Regions from separate parts of the Streptomyces sp. NPDC085866 genome, predicted to be linked through region 2. Evidence: riboswitches for the same ligand, from Rfam matches in the RefSeq annotation. Region 2 holds a riboswitch; each other region holds the start of a gene.
What was found. Region 2 has a riboswitch for cobalamin ahead of ACIF83_RS22695 (cobalamin biosynthesis protein). Riboswitches for the same ligand answer to the same signal wherever they lie in the genome.

Region 1: it holds a riboswitch for cobalamin, as region 2 does, so the genes downstream of both, ACIF83_RS14340 (ribonucleoside-diphosphate reductase subunit alpha) here and ACIF83_RS22695 (cobalamin biosynthesis protein) in region 2, are expected to answer to the same signal.
Region 3: it holds a riboswitch for cobalamin, as region 2 does, so the genes downstream of both, ACIF83_RS19570 (CbtB-domain containing protein) here and ACIF83_RS22695 (cobalamin biosynthesis protein) in region 2, are expected to answer to the same signal.

What each region holds. Positions count from the first base shown of each region.
Region 1 covers NZ_JBITSQ010000005.1:285,563-287,820, forward strand. Annotated here, with positions in the region: gene ACIF83_RS14340 (ribonucleoside-diphosphate reductase subunit alpha) at 1-851, opposite strand, end outside; cobalamin riboswitch at 976-1,117, opposite strand; gene mctP (monocarboxylate uptake permease MctP) at 1,255-2,258, opposite strand, start outside.
Region 2 covers NZ_JBITSQ010000008.1:413,477-415,734, forward strand. Annotated here, with positions in the region: gene ACIF83_RS22690 (cobyric acid synthase) at 1-103, opposite strand, end outside; gene ACIF83_RS22695 (cobalamin biosynthesis protein) at 100-1,044, opposite strand; cobalamin riboswitch at 1,144-1,287, opposite strand; gene ACIF83_RS22700 (hypothetical protein) at 1,795-2,022, opposite strand; gene ACIF83_RS22705 (anion permease) at 2,051-2,258, opposite strand, start outside.
Region 3 covers NZ_JBITSQ010000007.1:235,953-238,210, forward strand. Annotated here, with positions in the region: gene ACIF83_RS19560 (hypothetical protein) at 1-257, opposite strand, end outside; gene ACIF83_RS19565 (CbtA family protein) at 350-1,102, opposite strand; gene ACIF83_RS19570 (CbtB-domain containing protein) at 1,124-1,345, opposite strand; cobalamin riboswitch at 1,382-1,524, opposite strand; gene ACIF83_RS19575 (MMPL family transporter) at 1,644-2,258, opposite strand, start outside.

The DNA of each region.
Region 1 (2,258 bases), on a different contig from region 2:
AACGGGACGATGCCGTTGGAGTGCCCGTTGGTGCCGCGGATCAGCGAACCGCGGCTGCGGATGCGGGAGTACGACAGACCGATGCCGCCGGCGTGCTTGGAGAGGCGGGCGACCTGGTGGTAGCGGTCGTAGATGGAGTCCAGCTCGTCCAGCGGGGAGTCGAGGAGGTAGCAGGACGACATCTGGGGGTGCCGTGTGCCGGAGTTGAAGAGCGTGGGGGAGGAGGGCAGGTAGTCGAGGCGGCTCATGAGCCCGTAGAGCGCGGCGACTTCGTCGACGGAACGGGTCGTGTCGTCCTCGGCGAGACCCGCGGCGACGCGCAGCATGAAGTGCTGGGGCGTCTCGATCACCTTGCGGGTGAGGGGGTGGCGCAGCAGGTAGCGGCTGTGCAGGGTGCGCAGGCCGAAGTAGCCGAAGCGGTCGTCGCCGTCCGCGTCGATCAGCGTGTCGAGACGCGCGGCGTGCAGTCGTACGAACTCCGCCGTGCGGTCGGCGACCAGGCCCTCGCGGTGGCCCACGGCGACGGACTCGGTGAAGGACGTCACGCCCTGCGAGGCGGCCTCGGCGCGGATCGAGATGGTCAGCAGCCGGGCGGCCAGCCGGGAGTAGGCGGGGTCGTCGGAGATGAGGCCGGCGGCCGCCTCCGTGGCCAGCTCGCGCAACTCCGCCTCGTCGGCCCGGGCGGACCGGCCCCGCAGTGCGGCCGCGGCGACCCGTCCGGGGTCGGCGTCGGGGAGGTCGACGGTCAGCTCGGTCAGGGTCCGCAGCAGCGCGGCACCGGGACCGTCGGTCTCCACCGGAGCTGCGGTCGCCTGGACGGCTGAAGCCGGGTCGGCTGGCGCGATGGTCACGTGGGGCTCTCCCTCGCTCGGCACAGGGCCTGGCGGAGGGCAGGGGGCAGCACGAGCGCGCACGGCGTCGCGTCCACCGACCCACTCCACGAGGCCCGGACGTCTGAAGACACCCGGACCGGACGGCCGGGCGCGCGCTGTCGGCAGGTCCTCGGACTGAACAGGCGTGCGGATGCACGCAAGTACACCGTTGCGGGACAGTTCCGGATTCGCGCCGGATTCCCCTGCGGCGACAGCGAGGATGAGCATACATCTAGTGCCGGGTTGTGGTGTCACCCCCAGATGTTGTGTCTGTTGCGTGTTGTGGCGGCTTCAGAGGGTCAACAGCGGGCCGCCGTGGTGCTTGTTGTCGGCGGCCCGCTGCGGGTGGATCGTGGTTGCTCGCGCCCCTTCGGGGCGCGTTTCAGTGCCCGGCGTCCGCCGTGGCCGGCGGAAGTTCCACCTGAACTCCCGCGTCGCCCGCGTCCGCCGTGTAGTCCTCGGGGCGGGTCTCGTCGAGGCCCTCAGGGGCCTTCAGGGCCTTCAGGGCGAAGGTCAGGACCACTGTGACGGCGACGTTCAGGACGAAGGCCGTGAGGCCGATGTAGCCGATCTCGCCGATGCCCGGGATCTCCTTGGCGGAGCCGCCGAAGTGCTTCTGGGTCGGCGAGGCCACCCCGTACGCGGCGGCCGTGCCGTAGACCATGCCGACCGCCCAGCCGGCGAGCAGTGCCCAGCGGTGCAACCAGCGGGTGAACAGGCCGCCGACCAGCGCCGGGAAGGTCTGCAGGATCCAGATGCCGCCCAGCAGCTGGAAGTTGATGGCGACCGTCTTGTCCATGGTGAGGACGAAGACCAGGGCGCCGACCTTGACCAGCAGCGACACGAGCTTGGAGACCTGGGCCTCCTGCTTCGGCGTGGCGTCCGGCCTGATGAAGTCCTTGTAGATGTTGCGGGTGAAGAGGTTCGCCGCCGCGATGGACATGATGGCCGCGGGCACGAGGGCGCCGATGCCGATCGCCGCGAAGGCCACACCCGCGAACCAGTCCGGGAACATGTCCTCGAACAGCTGCGGAATCGCCAACTGCCCGTTGGTGACGTTCACTCCGGCCGCGATCGCCATGAAGCCGAGCAGCGCGAGCAGACCCAGCATCAGCGAGTACAGCGGCAGGATCGTGGTGTTGCGCCGGATCACCTCACGGCTCCTGGACGAGAGCGTCGCGGTGATCGAGTGCGGGTACATGAACAGCGCGAGCGCCGAACCGAGCGCCAGCGTGGCATACGTCCACTGGCCCGCGGGGGCCGGTACGAGCCCGCCCGCGCCTGCCTTCGTGAACTTCTCGCCGGCCTTGGCGAAGATGTCGTCGAACCCGCCGAGCTTGATCGGGATGTAGATGATCGCCACCGCGATGACGATGTAGATCAGCG
Region 2 (2,258 bases):
CGACCTTGACGCCCTGGCGCACCAGCCACCGGCAGATCCCGGCCGTCACGACGCTCTTGCCGGCGTCGGAGGTGGTGCCGGCGACGAGCAGACCACCGTTCACTGCCCACGTCCCTTCACGAGTCGGCGCGCGGCGACCGTGACGCCGAGCGCGAGCAGGCCGACCCGGCGGGAGAGCCGTACGGCCCGGTCGATGTCGGTGACCCGGACGGCCCGCCCGGTGTCCCCGCCCAGTACGGGCCGGTGTTCGACGCGCCCGCCGTAGGAGAGCGTCCCGCCCAGCCGCACGCCGAGGGCGCCCGCGAACGAGGCCTCGACGGGCCCGGCGTTGGGACTCGGGTGCTTGCGGGCATCCGCCCGCCAGGCGCGCACGGCACCGCGGGGGTCCGGTCCGGCCGCGGCGGCGAGTACGGCGGTCAGCCGCGCCCCCGGCCAGCCGGCGACGTCGTCGAGCCGGGCGGAGGCCCAGCCGTAGCGCCGGAAGCGGGCCGACTTGTGCCCCACCATCGCGTCCAGGGTGTTGACGGCCCGGAACCCGAGCAGCCCCGGCACCCCGCCCACCGCACCCCACACCAGCGCACCCACCACGGCGTCGGAGGTGTTCTCGGCGACGGACTCCACGACCGCCCGGGCGATCCCGTCGGCGTCGAGGGCCTGCGGATCCCGCCCGCACAGATGCGGCAGCCGCGTCCGGGCCGCCTCGACGTCCCCGGCCTCCAACGCGCGCCCCACTGTCCGCGCCTCCCGGGCGAGCGAAGTACCCCCGACCACGGCCCAGGTGGCGGCGGCGGTCAGCGCGACGGAAGCCGCGGGGGAGCGGCGCACGGCCCGCTCGGCCACGGCCCCCAGCGCGACGGCACCGCCGGCGCACACGGCGGTGTGCAGCGCACCCCAGCCGCGGTGGTCGTGCCACAGCGCGCGTTCCACGGCGGCGGCCGCCCGCCCGAACGCGGCGACCGGATGCCCGCGGCGCGGATCGCCGAGGACCAGGTCGCCGACGATGCCGGCGGCGGCGCCGTACGCGTAGAAGCGATCGGCACCCATCGGCTCAGCCGGCCGTCGGGGCAGGCAAAACCCTGTTACTGAACCTCAATCGGCAGCCGCGCATGGCGATATGTCCTCACTCAGGGTGTCCGCGCCCTGGTTCGACGAGACCGGCGGTGAGAGTTCCTGGCTCCCGGGGGATTACTTCCCCGGTGACAGTGGCGGGACCGCGCCGGATTCGCACCGGCTTCCTCTCCTGCCGCCGTACATGGCCTGGGCAGTCCACCACGCGCCCGGAAGGGCCGTCAACTTGCCTTTGACCTGGGAAGCCGGACTGTGCTGAGGCCCACATCGCCGGCATGACGGGTGGCGCAGAGCGACCGGGGCGGGGTGAATTCCGGTCCCTCGGGCGGCATTCGGGGATCCCGCTCGTCCTCACGGACCGTGACCCCCTGCGGTAGCGCGTACGTCTCATACGGGATGCAACGGTCGTGGGAGGGGACACACGGTGGCGTACGTGGGCGAGATGCCGCTGGAGGTGGCGGGACGAAAGCCGCCGCTGGTCCTCGTGGCCCCGGGCCGGGATGTGCCGGCTTCTCTGCGACCCGGGCCGAGCACCTGATCGCCGACAGGGTGGGCACGTCGGCCGCGATCAGCACGGAGGCCGGTGTCGGACGGTGGCCCCGGTCGCAGGGGATGTCGGACATCTGCTCAGGTCCGCCGAGCCGCTCTCGGCCGTGGCGGACATGCGTCCGCCCTGTCGTTCCGACTGAATCGGTGCCGACAGGGCGGACAACGGGGACTTCGGCGTCAGGGCTTCGCCACGATCAGATAGATCCCGTACGCCACCGCAGCCGCACAAGCGGCGAAGCAGACGTACGCACCAGTCACGGCCAGCGCCGCGGACCCACCCTGCGCCGTGGCCTTCTCGCGGCGCGACAGGCCGTTGATGCCGAGGGTGAACAGGGCCACCAGGCCCACCGTGAACGCGAGGCTGACGCCGAAGACGGAGCCGAGGGCCGCCCAGTCGATCTTCATGGGGATGCTTCCTTCAGTTTCCGGGCGGTCAGACTGCGGCGGCCGGCGGAGTCGCCGGAGCCGGTTCGGTGGTGACCTGAGCCGGGATCGTGGCCGACAGGTCCTCGGTGACGGTGCCCGCGGGCGGCGGGGTCACCGCGGCGATGGCGGTGGTCACCACGCCGGCCGGCTCCACCGTGTCGTCGGCGACGTTGGTGTGGTCGACGACCTCGCGGCGGGAGATCTTCCAGATCGCG
Region 3 (2,258 bases), on a different contig from region 2:
CAGTCGGCCGTCGCCCGTCGGACCGCGCCCTCATCCGGCGTGCGGCAGAGGGCCGTTGGGCCGCCGACCAGGGCCTCCAGCTCGTCGAGAAGTCTCTCGGTCCGCTTGACCTGTTGGGCGAGCACCCGTACCCGCGCGCTCTGGCCGCCGATCTGGCGTCGGCTGGCGATGAGTTGGGCGTACTCCTCCATGGTCAGGGCGATCGCCTCACGTCCGCCGAGAGTGATGTGGCGCGGTTCGGGACGTTGTCTGGCCACTCGGCTCCTCCGCTCGTCGCCTCCGCCGGTGTCCCGGGAACGCGAGAGGGCCCCCGGACGGTTCCGAAGGGCCCTCTCGTGTCCTGAAGGGATCAGTGCGTGGCGGGAACTCTCCGCCCGGACGCAGTGGTCGCGGGCTTCGGATTCAGTTGCCGCTCGGCCAACTCGCCGAAGAGCAGGCCGAATCCGCCCCACAGAACGGCCTGGATGGCCAGTGCGGAGAGGCGGAACCGCCACAGCAGGGTGGCCGGGAAGTCCTTCGGCACCTCGTTGACGACCGGGAGGAAGGCGTAGGCCAGACCGATCGCGACGGCGAAGGCGGCGACCGCGACGACGGTCGCGTACCAGGTGCCCAGGGTGGGTGCGAGGCGCTTGCCCAGGATGGTGACGGCGACCGCCAGGAGCACGCTGAGCAGCATCATCAGGAAGTACAGGGTAGTCCGCTTGCCGATGGTGTCGGGCTCGCCGACCGACGGCGGGTTGGCCGGGTACTTCAGGAACGGGACGACGTACACGGCGAGCAGCGCGCAGCCGGACAGCAGCAGCGCGGTCGCCCGCGGGCTGAAGCGGCCGACACGGCCGAGCGCGACGCAGAAGGCGAGCGCGGCGATCCCGCCGAAGGCGACCCCGTAGATGAGGACACCGGTGGCGAGGCCCAGGGTGGACTGCAGGGAGCGGGAGACGACCTCCATCCCGTGCTCGTGGGAGTGGGCGTCCTCGAAGCTGATCGCGCTGTCGACGTTCGGCTCACCGAGGAGGTAGGCGACGACGAGGGCGAGCACGCCGGCGGCCAGGCCGGCGAGCATGCCTCGCACGAGAAGGTTTCTCACGGTTGCGGAGTTCATGGTCGAGCGGCGTCCCTCGCGTCAGTGGCAGGGGAAGCCGAGCAGGTGGCGTGCGTCATGCACCCACTCGTGGACGTCCGTGCCGTTGAACACGGAGGTGGCGCCCTGCTCGGCGCCGACGAAGTACAGCAGGACGAGCATGAGGATGCCGAAGAAGACCGCCCACGGAGCGATCGCCTTCAGCGGCAGCGTGGCGGGAACGGCGGGGGTGGTGGCTGTCGGCTGGGCGACGGTCTGCGCCATGGCAGGACCTCCTCTGGGAGTTCGCGTCCCATCTCGGTGGTGCACATGACGACGGCCACGGGTCTGACTCACGGGACACCCAGGGGTGTTCCGCATACAGTGGCGCGACCGTGCCGGATTCCCACCGGCTTCCGTCTCGCCGTCGTCGATATCGGACAGACCGTACCGCGTGGCGCGTGCATGGCCAAGACCGCGTGGTCCGTCGTGATCTTCCTCTCGCCTCGGCCGCTGTGCTGACGACGGGTCGGGTCTGCCGGGCTGTGCGGCCCGGCAGACCTGCGCCGTCCTCGTGATGCTGCTAGCCGCGGCGGCCCGACGGATCGGGTGCGACCGTGTCCCGGTTCCGGCCGGGAACCGAACCGGCGTCAGGAGATCCGGCGCCGACCGCCGCTTCCCGCGCCTGGTCCCCGTGGCCCGGCCACCACGCCGCGTGGCCGATCAGCGCGGTGAGGCTCGGCGTGAAGAACATCGCCATCACGAAGGCGGCGACCGCGATACCGAAGGAGACCGCGAAACCCATCTCCGTCAGCAGCGCGTTGCCCGCCAGCATCATCGTGGCGAAGGTCGCCGCCAGGATGAAGCCGGCCGCCGCCACGGTCGGCCCGGCGTGCCGGAGCGCCATGCCGGCCGCCTCGCGGGGCTCGCGGCCCTCGCGGGCCTCCTCGCGGAGCCGGGCGATCATGAGGATGTTGTAGTCGGTGCCGATGGCGACCACGAACAGATACATGATCACCGGGAGCATGAACATCAGACCGGAGTGTCCCTGCCCCTCCTGGAAGATCCATACCGTGGCGCCGAGGGTGGCACCGAAGCCGAGGCCCACCGAGGCCATCAGGTACCAGGGGGCGACCACGCTGCGCAGCAGCAGCCCCAGGATGACCATGATGAGGAGGGCGGCGACGGGGAAGACCGT